2 regions of the Oxobacter pfennigii genome follow, and region 1 is predicted to be linked to the other one. Evidence: a T-box and tRNA genes for the amino acid it is inferred to sense, from the RefSeq annotation. Region 1 holds a T-box; the other holds one or more tRNA genes.
The links. The T-box of region 1 lies ahead of metG (methionine--tRNA ligase). A T-box ahead of a tRNA ligase gene usually reads a tRNA of that ligase, here a tRNA-Met.
Positions count from the first base shown of each region.

Region 1 (7,965 bases):
CCTCCCCGTCTGTAATTACCGTGATAGGCACTGCCCGTTTTATTATGACTCTGTCTCCATCCTTTATCATGGAATCAATTCCAGGAAACACTTTATCCTTCAAATCTAATTGGATTTGATTCTGATCTAAAAGTTCTCCTACGGTACTCTTGAATGTTACTGCAGCCGTGCTTTTATTGCCCTCTATTATAAACACTTCTTTTTGTGAAGCGCCGGCAATAACCAAAGATACGACTAGCAGCAGCATACAGGTCAAGGTTATGGCAGGGTTATTTGAAAAAAAGCTGATCATCTTATCTTTAAAACTCTTGTTCATGATAAAACCTCCTTTGTTCAAGACAGGAACAAAAATCAGTTAGTTAATAAGGGACTCCTGTCTTTTGCCTTACTATTTAAACATGTCCAATTCTCGACCACAAGAAATGGCGCAAATAGCGGCATAAGTTATCATATCGTCTTTTGTATTGGTAATTATATCCATTTATGTTGGGTGTTATACAGGCTTGTTTAACAAGAGATCAGCTATTTATTTGTTGGAGTATTTATGAAGACAAGGATAAAGCTGGAACACTAACTATTATAACAGAATTCCTAAAATAGTAAAGCTTATGTTGAAAAATTTGGTAATTTTTAACATAAGCTTTAAATTTCTGGTTCTACTTCATATTAAATATTCTTTTTCCGTTTTCACAGGTTAATTTTATAAACTCTTCTCTGTCCATAGCAAGCACTTCCGCTGCCTTATCCACCACATATTTAAGATATCGAGAATCATTTCTTTTTCCTCTATGGGGTACGGGTGTCAAATAAGGGCAATCGGTTTCAATTAATATTTTATCCTGTGGTATATTTTTTAAGACTTCAAGGGATTTTACGGCATTTTTAAATGTAATGACTCCGCCTAAACCAATATAAAAGCCCAGTTTTGTATATTGCACCGCCATTTCAGCGCTGCCCGAATAACAATGGATAATCCCCTTTAACCCATCCTTTATATATTTTTTGATTATTTCAAAGGTATCACTATGGGCATCCCTGTCATGAACAATAATGGGCAGATTTAATTCTAATCCTAGCTTTATTTGCTCCTCAAAGGCTTTTATCTGGTCTTCCTTGTATGAAAAATCATAATAATAATCCAGCCCTATTTCTCCAATTGCAACTACTTTGGGAAAGGCGGCCAGGTCCTTTAAAACTTCAATTGATTTTTTATCAAAATTTTTAGCATCGTGGGGGTGAATACCTACTGCTGCATATATAAAATCGTACTTACCGGACAGCTCTATGCCTCTCTTTGATGATTCAATACTGGAACCGGCATTTACTATATATGAAACCTTGCTTTCCTTTACCTCTTTTAGAACCTGGTCTCTGTCGGCATCAAAGGCCTCGTCGTCATAATGGGCATGGGAATCAAATATCATTTTATCAAAGCTCCTGTTGGGAATTCTCCTGATAAAGTAACCAGCGACAGCTTATCGTCCCTTTCAGCAGCCAGTATCATGCCGAGGGAATCCTCGCCTTTAAGTTTTGCCGGTTTCAGGTTGGCAACAATTACTACGGTTTTGCCCACCATTTCCTCACAGGTTACATATTTTGAAATTCCGGATACAACCTGCCTTACTTCTCCCCCCATTTCCAGCTGAAGCTTTAAGAGTTTATCAGAACCCTTTATTTTTTCGCAGGCTATAACTTTTGCAGCCCTTAAATCTATTTTTGCAAAATCGTCGATTGTAATTTGCTCCTTTATTGGCGCCATAGGAGAAACTATTGAAGCATTTGCGGCATTTATCTGTTCTTCTCTTATTTTTTCAAACTCCGCAAGCTTCTTTTCAATATCTACCCTTGGGAATATGACTCCGCCTTTTTGAACCTTCGTTCCAGCCTTTAATTTACCGAATTTTTTAATGCTCTCCCATTGTATAAGCTCTCCGTCTATCCCCAGCTGTAGGTTTATTTTAGGAGATGTTGACGGAAGGTATGAGGATATGAGCACGGATACTATCCTTATGGTTTCACACAGGTTATAAATTACCGTCTTAAGCCTTCCCTTGTTTTCATCGTCCTTCGCCAGCACCCAAGGCGCTGTCTCATCTATATATTTATTGGCGCGGCCGATAAGCTTCCATATCTCTTCTAATGAATCGCTTATTTTAAGCCCATCCATTAATTTTTCCACCTTTGAAGGTACTGCTTCAGCTAAAGCTATGAGTTCTTCATCGAAGATATCTTTTTTATCAGGAGCAGGGATTTTGCCGTCAAAATACTTTTCTACCATGGTCACTGTCCTGGATACCAGGTTTCCAAGGTCGTTAGCCAGGTCTGAGTTTATTCTTTTCATAAATATCTCATTATTGAATAAACCGTCAGAGCCAAAAGGTATTTCCCTTAAAAGATAATACCTTACAGGGTCCACGCCAAAATGCTCCACCAAAACCACCGGGTCTACTACATTGCCCTTTGATTTTGACATTTTACCGCCATCGACTAAAAGCCATCCATGACCGAATACCTGCTTTGGAAGAGGTACTCCTAAAGCCATGAGCATAATCGGCCATATTATTGTATGGAATCTTATTATATCTTTGCCCACAAGATGGACATCACAAGGCCAGTATTTCTTATAAAGGGAATCCTCTTCCTGACCGTAGCCCAAAGCCGTGATATAGTTTGAAAGTGCATCTATCCATACATATACAACATGCTTTTCATCGAAGCTGACGGGAATTCCCCAGCTGAAGGAAGTACGGGACACGCATAAATCTTCCAGGCCCGGTTTTAAGAAATTATTTATCATTTCATTTTTCCGGGACTCCGGCTGTATAAACTCAGGATTTTCTTCTATATGCGCTAAAAGCTTCTCCTGATATTTTGACATTTTAAAGAAGTAAGCTTCCTCCCGGGTCAATTCCACCGGCCTTCCGCAATCGGGACACTTGCCGTCGTAAACCTGGGTCTCTGTCCAGAAGGCTTCACAGGGTGTGCAATAAAGACCTTCATAATGGCCTTTGTATATATCCCCCTGATCAAAGAGCTTCTTAAATATCTTCTGAACTGACTGTTCATGATAGCCGTCTGTCGTACGTATGAATTTGTCATAGGATATATCCATAACTTTCCACAACTCTTTAATTCCGGCTACGATTTTATCAACATATTCCTTGGGAGTAGTGCCCTTGCCTTCGGCTATCCTCTGGATTTTCTGGCCATGCTCATCTGTACCCGTCAAAAACATTACGTCGTATCCCGATAACCTTTTAAACCTGGCTGCAGCATCAGCAGCAACGGTTGTATAGGTATTACCTATATGAAGCTTGTCACTGGGATAATATATAGGTGTCGTAATATAATAGGTCTTTTTTTGTGTCATGAAATTTTCCTCCTATCTATTTTTTAATATACCCCTAATTTTACGATATAAACTCACATAAGTCCGTAACAGGGCTTGAATACAAAATAAAAAAACCCGCACCCTTACAAGAAGGGGCGAGTTTAAACGCGTTACCACCCTAATTCTCCCATATCTCACGATATGGGACTCAACAAGTGACAATAATCACCCTGCAATTTTAACGGCTGCTTCCGGCACAGTTTAAATAAAGGCTATTGATACTATTAAATATCCATACTTTTTTCGACTGTGCGATTCAGGGGCCATGTTCAACAGCTTTGAAAACACCGGCTTTCACCTGATCCGGCTCTCTTTAAGATTTCTTCACTGCTTACTCTTCCCGTCAACATCTTTACTTATAAAACTATTACAAATTATATATTAGCTTAATTTTTTTGTCAATATTTATATACTATTCATTGGGTGTTTCAATATAATCCTTGGCCTTTTTGCCTGTCCTGGCAATAAGATATATTCCAAAGAGTATCATAAATATCGGCACAGAATTTCTAAGTATGAAGTCAATAGCTCTTATCACTGCATTAGGCAAAGGGAACGCCCATCCATACCGGACAAATTGTTTTAACAAAAGATAGCCCCCAAGCACTATTGCTGCAATTCCAATAAGCTGCTTCCTTCCTGAAAAATAATTTTTAATCTCCTCATAGCCATAATCCTTAAACAGGGGAGCGTCTTCAACCTTTTCACCCCTCGCAAGGAGCTTCCTGCACTGATAGCTGTCGAAGGCACTGTAGAACCAAACTATAAAGCATACCGGTATGATAACTTCTCCTATACCGCTTCCGAGGAGCATCCCAACAGCTATAGCTCCGAAGAAAGTCAAAAGAAAATGAATTCCTCTTTTCATAAGGCCCAGATACATATGCCTGAGCCCGGGTGCAAACAGGAATATGAAGAATAAAAATCCGCTTATTCCATCTCCTCTTTTGTCAGGCACAGGACCATATTGATGGGTATTATTGAGCGCGGATAGATTATGACCGCATGTCCTGCAGTAGTTTTTACCATTTACAATCATAAGACAATCCCTGCATATGGGCTGTCCGCAGGATGAACATATAAACTCCGCATCCTTTTCGTTGTGAAATGCACATCTCATTTTATTTACCTCCTGGATTAATAATATTGTTTATCAGCAAATCTATGCTTTGAGAAGTAGTATTTACATTCCTGTCAATGGCATCGGTGCTGTACTGAATACTGCTGTCAACCCACCGGGTTACCATACCCCCTGTGTTCATAAGCATAATGAGAATCCCTGTTAATATAAGGCTTGCTCCAAGATTAACAGACGGAAGGCTCTCAAATATAAATCTTCTTCTCTTTTCCCGCTCTTTTTCTAGACTTTGCATTACACTTTCAGTAAACCCCAAGTCCGTACTTACCTGTCCATCCATGGCAAGTATTCCGTTTATTTCTCTTAACACACTAAGCTCCTCGGAACACTCACGGCATTCTGAAAGATGGAGTTTTATACTATTCATAACAGATTCATCAAGCCTGTTTTTAATGAACTCATCAAGCTTTATGCTTACTTCACTGCATTCCATAAATACTCACCTCCGTTACACGGTTTTAAAAGCTTATCTCTTAATAACTTTTTCCCTCTATAAAGCCTGGTTTCGACAGTATTCACAGCAACACCCAATATGTCGGATATCTCTTTGCAGCTTAAATTTTTATAATTATATAATATTATCACCGTTTTGTATTTTTCAGGAAGGCTGTGTATTGCATTTCTCAGTAATTCTCTTTTTTCACTATCGACTACAATATCTTCGGGCACCGGATTCTGTGACGGCAGAAGCTCTATATATCTGTCTTGGTCTATAGAAATCGTGCCGCTGTACTTTTTATTTTTTCTTACCCAATCTATACATGTATTTACTCCTATCCTATAAAGCCATGTGGAAAATTTTGATGAATTCTTAAAAGTACTCAGTTTCTTATATGCCTTTAATAAAATCTCCTGGGACAGATCCTGAGCTTCGCTGTAGTCATATGTATACTTATAGCAAAGGTCAAAGATAATATTCTTATATCTGTCAACCAGTATGGCATATCCTGCTGTATGGCCCTTCAGCACAGCTTTTATTATACTTTCATCCTGCAATACCGTCACCTCCTTTTCCCTCACACCATATTAGACGTCCTGATTATCTGTTGGCCTTCATAAATTTGTTATAAAAATTAATTCTTCTTGCGAATTATAGAATGCTTTATGTACATTTGCAAATAGAAATAATATCTTCTAATTGAAGCTTTTGTAAATTATATCTTTTATACAAAAAAGAAAGAAGGCTTCAAAATTTTGAACAACGTAAATAAGCATTGTGAGAGTTCTTTAAAAGCTCTTGGCGGCTCTGCCGCAGAAAATGCTTAAAATTTTTGATTGTTTGAGCGAAAGTGAGTTATCAAAAATTCTTGTATTTTCAAGGCAGGGAGCCTTAGAACTTGCAGAGCTCGAACATAGCGAATTGAGTGTTCGAAATTTTGAAGCCTCTAATAATCAGGATATTTTTAAAGTTTCTTTTTCTTCCTGGGAACGCAGCTTTATATACTTCCATTTGCCTGAACGGTACCTGAGATATATAATGGCAGAACGGGTATACTGGTCTAGCGTCAATGCCACCCAGGCCCCTATAAGTCCGAAATGCAATACATTAACCAGGATATAGGCAATCCCTACTCTGAATACCCATATCCCTAAAAACGAAGCATATAATGGATATTTAGTATCTCCTGCACCTCTTAAGGCGCCGGCTAAGGTCAGCTGAGTTGATTGACCGGGCTGGGCCAATGCCATTATTTTTAAAACCATCCCCGCCATGGCCGCAACTTCCAAATCTTTTGTATATAAGAGGGCCATCGGATAGGAAAACAAAATAAATATAAGGCCCATTATACAAGCTATAACCATGGAAATATGATGCACAATGTCCCCGCACTGTTTGGCCTTTTCTTCGTCATTGGCACCAAGATTTTGGCCTACAAGTGTGGTGGCAGCTATACCAAAGGCCATGCTGGGTGCAAAGGTCAGGCCGCTTATATTAAGTCCTATCTGATGAGCGGCATAACCTGCAGTACCTATAGTGGATACCGTCCTGGCAAAAATCATAAGCCCGCTTTGCAGAATAAATTGTTCAATTGCTGCTGGAAGTCCTATGGAAAACATTTTTCTAATTATTTCCGTATCAACTTTCAACATGCTTCTTATGTTAATCTTTACACGGGAATGCTTTGAGAAAAATATTATATACAACGCTATAAAACATGCTAAAAGCCTTGAGAGAGATGTTGAAACGGCAGCTCCGGCAACACCCCACTCGGGAAAACCGAATTTCCCGTAAATGAGCACATAATTTCCAAAAACATTTAACAGATTGCTCCCAACGTTGTACATCATAGGAATTTTTGTCTCACCGGCGCCGCGAAGGGCAGCGGTTACACCAAGGGAAACAGCCTGAAAAACAAGTCCTGCAGCTACAATTCTAAAATATGAGGTTCCGTAACCTATGGTATCTGCGTTTGCTCCCATAAAAATTATAATTTGCCGCGAAAAAATAAAGCCTATGCTGCTCATTATTAACCCCAGAATAATATTTATAATTACAGTCTGGCGGGCAACGTCGTTGGCTTTTTCCCGGTTTCCTGCGCCTATGTTCCAGGCTACTAATGTAGTTGTACCGACATTTATGGCTGCAAATACTGCGAGGAGAAGCATGAAAGGCTGATTGGTCAGCCCGACGGAGGCAATGGCGGCAGGACTCAATTGACCCACCATAATCATATCCACCATGCCAAATAGCGTTGACATGACAAGTTCCACAAATGCAGGGATAGTAATCTTTAAAATCTCCCGCCTTATGGAACCCGATTCGGATGGAGCCGCGTGTGATTTGTAATTCAATTCCTTCAATTATAGTCCTTCTTTCTTTGACGTCTGTTTACATATATTGGATTATAATACTGTTATAAGTTTTTGTCAAATCATGTATTTCTTCGGTATGGCTTTTTATTTTGTATTATAACAAATTGCATTGTATTAACCGTGGTTTTTACCGATTAAAACTTAAAGCCCTTAAAATGTCATTTGCTTTAAATAAGTTATTGTCGCTTTCGAACATAAACAAGGCTGTCTTGCCGGCATCTCCTGATATACCTGGTGAAACCAGATAAGCTTCAAATCTTTTATCCTTATCCACGTCAGCACCGTCGGCAAGGAAAAAAACTATATCCTGTTTTTCATGATAGTAGGTTCTTCCGCCTTCCCATATCTTTTTAATTTTATCTCCCGATACATCATAGGCCGCAAAAACACCATTATGCCTGTCACTTGCTAATGGTGACATAACAACCATCTCATTTTTGCCATCTGCATTTATATCCTTGATTGTTATATTGATTTTTCCCTTTATATTCATGTCCATTTCTTTGTCTATGTTAAAGAAATTGCCGTCAAAGCTGTAAAATACAAGCCTATTATCCTCCGTCACAGCTGCTAAATAACCCTCATCATTAAAGATACCTATGTCTGCAGAGATAAAATTATA
Region 1 covers NZ_LKET01000043.1:38,257-46,221, reverse strand. The annotation lists gene OXPF_RS16495 (3D domain-containing protein) at 1-316, opposite strand, end outside; gene OXPF_RS16490 (TatD family hydrolase) at 657-1,424, opposite strand; gene metG (methionine--tRNA ligase) at 1,421-3,370, opposite strand; T-box leader at 3,480-3,747, opposite strand; gene OXPF_RS16480 (B-box zinc finger protein) at 3,804-4,511, opposite strand; gene OXPF_RS16475 (anti-sigma factor family protein) at 4,513-4,962, opposite strand; gene OXPF_RS16470 (sigma-70 family RNA polymerase sigma factor) at 4,944-5,525, opposite strand; gene OXPF_RS16465 (MATE family efflux transporter) at 5,922-7,331, opposite strand; gene OXPF_RS16460 (RDD family protein) at 7,471-7,965, opposite strand, start outside.

Region 2 (7,965 bases), on a different contig from region 1:
TTGCCGGTATCCTTAAACAATCCTGAAAGAAGGCCGCAAAATGCATATGTTCCTATTATAACCGGCACCTGATCAGCCGATATGCATGTTATTAGCCCCACCGTAGTTCCGATTGCCGCGCCCACCCCTACCCCCTGACCATAAGCAGCCAAAATAACTATCAAAACAGACATCACGACTTTAAAGGAAACTCCCATTATATAAATGTCTGATAACCCTGATATTAAAATGGCACACAATATGGCTATACAAATCATTTCTTCGTTGGAAAGGACTTTTCGGCTCTTTTTATCCATGATTATGGGAAGTGCAAAATTATATATGTATACAAGAGCCATAATTATTGTGGAATTAAATAACCCCATTAAGGTGTCATATAATATAAATGTACCGTTAGTCAATAAGTTCATGAGCAAGGATACTGCAAAATTGATTGTGAAAGCAACAACCCCTGCCTTTAATGTATTGACCCTGTCTTTATAGCCCAGCAATTTAATAGCCACAAAGCTAAGCATTATGCTTACTATTGACTGTATGGTTTCATATCCCACCTCCCTGGTCATTATTCCGGCAATAATGCTTGTCCCTATTACAGCAACATTTTTATTACCGGCAATTAATGCAACTGAAACTATAAAGGCTACTCCGAAGGGGGACAGCATATTTAATATTGATGCCCTTCCTATTATGAATCCCATAACGGAAAGCATAAATGTTCCTTCCAGAGCTATTTCCTTTATTCGGCCCATTAAATACTGCCTGCCGTGTTTTACATTGTATGAATTTTGCTCCACGGCATTTAATGCCTTTTCAACCATTGTACCACCCCAATCCTTTTCCTCTTGGTTTTTTAGGTAAGGCTATTATAGCACGGCGTTTTGGGATAATTTGTAATAATATAAGCGGAATATTCAATAATCATGCGACGTATAATTATAGATTGACAAAAACATCTGTCTAATTCGACTTGTGTTTATGATTAATTAAGGATGAGAAAACACTTTCTTAAGGAATATTTTGGTGATACTGCCTATGGAAAAGACTTAAATTGTTTTTAAAAGATTATAGACACCTTTTGTTTGTCGCTATAGAGGCTTTTTAAAAAGCAATCACTATAAAGATAAAGTGATAAAAAAGCCTGTAAATACAAGCTTTGTAACAATTACATCGGATTTTTTTGTGAGGATAATGAATGGATTATACAACCATATTGACACCCACCCCTTCTCTGCTTATAATGTTGCTGCCTTAAAGCAAAGCACTAAGTAATTAACTAATCAGTTAATCAGAAAGGGGTTTTTTATGGATTTAGCAGTACTCACCGCAACCTTCAAGCGGAATTTCATTATCCAGCTCAGGGCATACCCCAAGCATTTCTTTGTGGGGAACCTCCTTACGGGACTTTATACGGCCATTTACACATTTTTTATGTACCATCTCTTTTTTAGAGGCAATACCAAAGTCAGCTTTGCTAATCTTACAGGAACAACCGATTATATGAGCTTTGTTATCGTTGGAACAGCAGTATATTTATATGTCGTCAGAACCGCTCTGAATGTCAGCAGGAGCCTGATTACTGAGTTACGGGAAGGCACATTGGAAAGCCTCATGATGGCACCCTTTAAGCGAGTTCAATACTTTTTAGGAAATATGCTTCAGCAGGTCCTGACAACCAGCGGCGAAGTTTTGATCATGGTGCTTTTAAGCATCCCTTTCGGACTGCGGTTTTCTAATTTCAACTTACTATCTTTCTTATTCTCCTTTATTGTCAGCCTGTATGCTTTCTTCTCGATTTCCATACTGTTAGCCTGTGTAATGTTATATTCCCGTGATACCTATATCTCTCAAAACACACTGTTTGCCTTGATCTTTCTTTTATGCGGCATTACCTTTCCTATCCAATACCTTCCAGATTGGGCCCAATGTATTGCGAAACTGATTCCGGTGACAGATGCCGTTATCCTAATTCGTAATGCTGTATTGCTGGGCAACAGTATTGAAATGCAATTTGAACGGTTGCTTTATCTGGTTTCGATTAGCACGTTTTATACCCTCATCGGTTTTCAGTTGTTACGGAAAATAGAATTGATAGCTCTGGAAAAAATACACGGATAGGAGTCAAAAGAATGATTATTGCTGAAAATCTGAAAAAGACTTATGAAACCAAAATAAGGAAAGGCTTTTTAAAGTCGGAAAAAACCACCATTGAAGCCGTAAAGGAGCTGAACATGGAGCTTAAAAGAGGTAAAATCGTCGGGTTGTTGGGTGTAAACGGCGCCGGTAAGACGACGAGTATAAAAATGCTATCAACATTGCTTTTACCTACCTCTGGAACTATTTCGGTAGATGGCATCGATGCCGTCAAAAATCCTATGGAAGTAAAAAAGAAAATCAATATGGTGGCGGGGGTGAGAGGATGCTTTACTGGCGTTTAACGGGAAAGGAAAACCTATGGTATTTCGGGCAGTTATATGGAATAGATAATAAGCTTTTAAACAAGCGCATCGATTATTTGATGAAATTGGTTGGGATTGAAGAAAAACAGGACATACCTGTGGAAAATTATTCAAAGGGCATGAAGCAGCGGCTCCAAATAGCAAGGGGGCTTATTAACGACCCGGATTACATTTTTATGGACGAGCCCACGCTGGGTTTGGATTCTGTTATTTCCAGAGAGTTAAGAACTCATGTAAAAAATATAGCTGAAACTGAATGTAAAGGAATCCTTTTAACCTCTCATTATATGGCTGAAATTGAAGAGCTGTGTGATTATGTATATATTTTAAACAATGGATTTGTGTTGGCTGAAGGGACTACAAGTGAACTTGCCCGATACGGAATGAGCACCAAAACATTGATGCTGAAATTGGATACAGAGAAAGATGATGCCCTTCAGCTTATAAGCAAGGCCTGTCGGACTTTGGATCCAGGTGCCGAGGTTAAGATGAATCAAGTACAGGGCAGCTATATAATTACATCGTCTCAGGACATGGCAGGCTGTGTGTCTGCTGCGTGCATACAGCATAAGCTGGTAATAAAACAGCTGTATGAAGAGGCCCCAAAGCTTGAAGATGCCATCATTAAGCTTTCGAAGGGGGCATGGAACAATGAAAAGATTTCTTAAATCGGTAACTGCGGAAGCCATCAAGCAGCACAAGAATTACTTCCACAGCAAAATGATTTATGTGCCCTTGTCCCTTTGGCCGCTTATAAGCTTTGTTTCGGCATATTATAGTTTTAAGCCCTTCTCCATTGAAAATGCCCAAATACCTTATTTAAACGAAGAAAACCTTATTTTGTTTATATTAATTGGTTATTTATGTATGAGTTTTTTCAGATCTCTGGTTCAATCGGCATGGTTTTTTTCATTTGAAAGGGAGTCGGGTACGCTGGAACTGATTTATCTCACACCTGTCAACCGGATGAGTATCATCCTGGGCAACGCGCTGTCGTCGGTTTTTGAAAGCGTTTGGGTGATGGCAGTTTTTGCAGGAGGTATATTGTTTCTTAAGCAGCATGATTTGAACTTAAATATTCCGGCAGCTTTAGCTGCAGCTGCTTTGATGATGCTGATGGCAGTTAGTTGGGGACTATTTTTAAATTCATTATTCCTGTTCTCAAGGGATACAGGCTTTCTTTTTACAATTTTGGAAGAACCAATGGAGATTTTTTCAGGTGTGAAAATACCTACTGTGCTTTTTCCGCTGTGGGCAAAAATGATCAGCCTGATATTCCCACTGACTTATGCCGTTGAAGCCATGCGCGGTGTCTTTTTAAATAGCGAGAGTATTTATGATTTAAGGACTTTCATTGGAACCAGCACATGCATTATTCTGGTATTATTTCTTATTTCGGGCGTATGTTTGCTGCTGGGAGAAAGGCATGCAAAAAAGACCGGAAACATGTCGCTTTTTTAGTATACCATAATTAATACTTGCAGCATCCATTTCATATGAATTTACACGATAAAGTTCATGATATAATGGTAAAAAACGAAGCAGGTGGCAGAATGATCGTTAATTCAGTTAATGAAAACAATTGGCATATTGATTTTACATACTCCCCTCTTTTTGAAATGCTGTGCAGCCTTCATGTTCTTGTAAAACTGAGCATCATTTAGAACGCCTGGAATGGGCACAGCTGCTGCTTTCCCGCATGCCATCGAAGCTTAAAACCGATATTGTGGAATTGGGCGGGAAAACAGAAGAATGGTGCGTTATTATGGATCTTTGTAACTGTTATGAAGCATGCGATGATTTCAACATTATAGCTGCAATAAACTTCCTGGAGGACTTGCCCTTGACCAGCTTCCACGAAGCTTATGCCAAATACAACAACATAACCGAGTGCACCGATGAGAAAGTGAAAAGTAAGATAACCGGCGTATTGAAAGAATATTACTTTACCTGCTTTGAAAAAGAAATCCGTTATGTTGAACCCTTACTTGTAAGGAATCTCCGGCGAGAATCGGAACAATGCAGGCATTCAGGCATATTGAAATATATAGCAAAGCTGCATAATCGGATTGAAATTACTAATGATGCCTTTTTATTTCATAAATACAAACTGTTCACGGTACCTTTTACCAGTTTCAGCAGAATTGTGGTGCGAATAAGCTCCTATATCGATCCTCATTTACTCATGGATTATGAACAGGATATGGTGCAGTTTACAATCAGGATGCACCTGAATAAAGGTGAGGAATCGGTACCGAGGGATTTACTCCGCGTCGTAAAAGCGCTTTCCGATGAAACAAGGCTGAAAATTCTAAGGAGGATTTTTAAACAAAGAGAGACGACCCAGAGCCTTGCAGCCGAATTAAAGCTCACCGAGGCATGCGTATCAAAACATTTGAAGCTGCTTTATGAAGCAGGAGTCCTGTATAAGGAGCGAAGCGGCAACTATATCTATTATTATTTGAACACATCAGCCATTGACAAAATCCCATGGGCGATATATGAATATATGGGGTAAATCAGCGTCGGCAGCAGATATTATTGCCGCAGGCGATATCATGATATCATTCACCCAGCGAATATAATTGATACGCAAGGACGAATATAATTGAAAAAAGCAGTGAAATCAATGGATTTCACTGCTTTTTTCTGGTAGCGGCGGTGGGACTCGAACCTACGACCCTTCGGGTATGAACCGAATGCTCTAGCCAACTAAGCTACGCCGCCACAAATGGTTGCGGGGGAGGGATTTGAACCCACGGCCTCCGGGTTATGAGCCCGACGAGCTACCAAACTGCTCTACCCCGCGATAAAAACTTTTTTATAGATTAATTTATAATGCATCCTAAGTTACGACAAGAAATAGTATAGCATCATATTCATGCACTTTCAAGGTCTTTAGGAAATTTTTTTAAAGTAAATTTTGCCGTTTTATCAGCTGCCTTTAACGCATTTAATCGGTCCATCCAAGGACTCTTATAAATATCATGTGCATTCTGAACTTATTCCATGCATAATATGAGTGGCCTCCCCCGTACATGTAGGCAGACAGTATCTACAGCATTAAAAAGACCTACATCTTGAGTATACAGGCCCTTTTGAATAGAATACTATGCTTTCCAATGCTGAAGAAGGTCTATAAGATCAAGCATGGTCTTTTGATTGTCAGTACTTAAATTATTGATCCTGTTCATTAAAAGGGTCAATGTGGTGTTATCCTTGTTTTCAAAGGAAGGCTGCAAATGTTTGAAGACCTCCTCAAGGGTCATTTCAAAAGCGCCCGCGATCTTAGCTATACTTTCAACAGTCACACTTGTTTCACCACGCTCAATTTCCCCTAAATGGGAACGGTGCATATTTGCCCTATGTGCCAGTTCTTCCTGACTCCAGTTTCGTTCATTCCGTAAATTACGTATTCTTTCACCTACTAATTTTACAATGTCATTCATTTTTGTCACCCCTTACAAGAAAAATTATCCTGTTTATGCTATCGGTGCAACCAGTCATAATGGACAATTTAACTTTTATGACGGTTATAACCGTTGACTTTTGCAAAACTTTTCCTTATACTTGTAGTAATTGGAAAGCCAAAAATGTATAAAGTGGGGTGCCATGGATGAGATGGTGTTTCTACAAATCAGCCCCTGCTATTATATCGGCATCAGGCTTTATTTTTAGTTTATTTATTTACATGGCCGTTAAATACTTGCCGCCAGACGCAGACTTGTTGTTATGGGCAACTGTCATATTCACTCAGACACTTTCAGGGTTGATGTTCGGACTGTTAATTAAAAAGCTGCATGACCGCTCCAACAGCGACTCATTAACGGGCTTAAAGAACAGGCGTTATTTTTACAACAGGCTTGCACATGAAATGGGACGCTTGAAAAAGGTTAAATCATCTGTATCTCTTGCAGTTATTGACGTGGACAATTTTAAAAATATTAACGATACTTATGGACACGTTGAAGGTGACAGGGTTTTAGCAGAGCTTGCAAGCATTTTCAAGACACACGCAAGGGCGAAAGACATTGTTGTAAGATGGGGCGGTGAGGAATTTGCGATCATACTGCCTGATACTGACTGTGAAGGGGCAAAAGCATATGCTGAACGTATAAGGAGTGTAGTTGAAAATCATAGTTTTCCCTGTAAAGTTACAATTTGCATCGGTATTACCTGTACGGAAATTGATATGGATATGGATAAGTTTGTAGCTATGGCAGACCAAGCATTATATAAAGCTAAAGAGAAGAAAAACAGAGTAGTAAGCATGAAAGGGCAGCTTCTGTTGAAGTAGCTGAGCTGGGTATATAAAGACAATATCTTTCCTAAGTCAACCGGTGCTTAAGGATTTACAGGGTATAATGGTTTTACTATTTCCTGAAAGATGGATGAAAGGAATTGACGATATGATTACAATTGCTGAAAAAGTAGATATTCTAAAGCGTCAATTAAATTCTCTCATAAGCAATGGAAATTTAGACAATCCCTTAGTATTGGAAATAAGCCAGGAATTAGACAAAACCATCGTAGAGTTTTACACATTACAGAGCAGTACAGAGGATACTCTCTATTGCAGGAAACAGGTGGTTTAAACTGATCAACCTAGTAAGTAATTTCACCCTAGCGCTTTATCAGGAGATGACATAGTAATATGGGCAAAGAGTCAATTATATTAGCATCTTCATGGATTATAGCTTCATTGATGTTATTATTTTTTGTCCCAGAAAATAGAATCCGCCATGCTTGGCTAATTTTTCTCTTTAAACAATTGATGACATGGATATTGGGGTTATTGGTTGTAGAATACGATTTGATTGAATATCCGGTTGAAATATTCAAATATGCAAATAAAACAAGTTTTACATTTGAATATTTTGTTTATCCTGTAATTTGTGTTGTTTTCAACCTTCACTATCCTGGAAAGAAAACTTTGCTAAAACAATTCATATATTATTTATATTATTGTACGGCAATAACTGTAATTGAGATATTTATTGAAAAATACACAAATCTTATTAAGTATATACATTGGTCATGGTATTTAACCTGGATTACCTTATATATAACGTTTTTTGCTTCGAGAAAATTTTATGTGTGGTTCTTTAAACTATAAGACAGCAATTAAGTGTTCTTTTACGGAATTTTCATATTTATTCAGATTTGTCAGTATAATAGAATGTCAGTACTTTTATGGAGTTTTTACATATGTACCAATATCCAAAGATTCTACCTGAAACCCCCGCACCTAACCCTAATAACCCCACTGATGAACAAAGACATGATATGCTGAGAACATCCCTTAATAAAGCCGGCAGGAATGATGATTATACAAATATCATAGGCCTTTTGTCCCCATCTCAGGATATAACACGCTATGCAAATCCCGGAGAATTCAAAGGCAGAAAGGTAGGTATTATAGGGGCCGGCCTTGCAGGTATGTCTGCTGCATTTGAACTCCGGAAGCTTGGATATGATATTACCATTTTTGACCCTGTTGCCGATCGGA
Region 2 covers NZ_LKET01000051.1:49,453-57,417, forward strand. The annotation lists gene spoIIE (stage II sporulation protein E) at 1-818, opposite strand, end outside; gene OXPF_RS17445 (ABC transporter permease) at 1,303-2,115, shown strand; gene OXPF_RS23430 (ATP-binding cassette domain-containing protein) at 2,127-2,435, shown strand; gene OXPF_RS17450 (ABC transporter ATP-binding protein) at 2,417-3,124, shown strand; gene OXPF_RS17455 (ABC transporter permease) at 3,108-3,917, shown strand; gene OXPF_RS22635 (hypothetical protein) at 3,953-4,120, shown strand; gene OXPF_RS17460 (ArsR/SmtB family transcription factor) at 4,156-4,974, shown strand; tRNA gene OXPF_RS17465 (tRNA-Met) at 5,107-5,183, opposite strand; tRNA gene OXPF_RS17470 (tRNA-Met) at 5,189-5,265, opposite strand; gene OXPF_RS17475 (helix-turn-helix domain-containing protein) at 5,567-5,905, opposite strand; gene OXPF_RS17480 (GGDEF domain-containing protein) at 6,073-6,753, shown strand; gene OXPF_RS17485 (aspartyl-phosphate phosphatase Spo0E family protein) at 6,821-7,051, shown strand; gene OXPF_RS23545 (CBO0543 family protein) at 7,162-7,572, shown strand; gene OXPF_RS17495 (flavin monoamine oxidase family protein) at 7,665-7,965, shown strand, end outside.
Region 2: it has a tRNA-Met gene. The T-box ahead of metG (methionine--tRNA ligase) is inferred to sense a tRNA for this amino acid. The anticodon was not compared.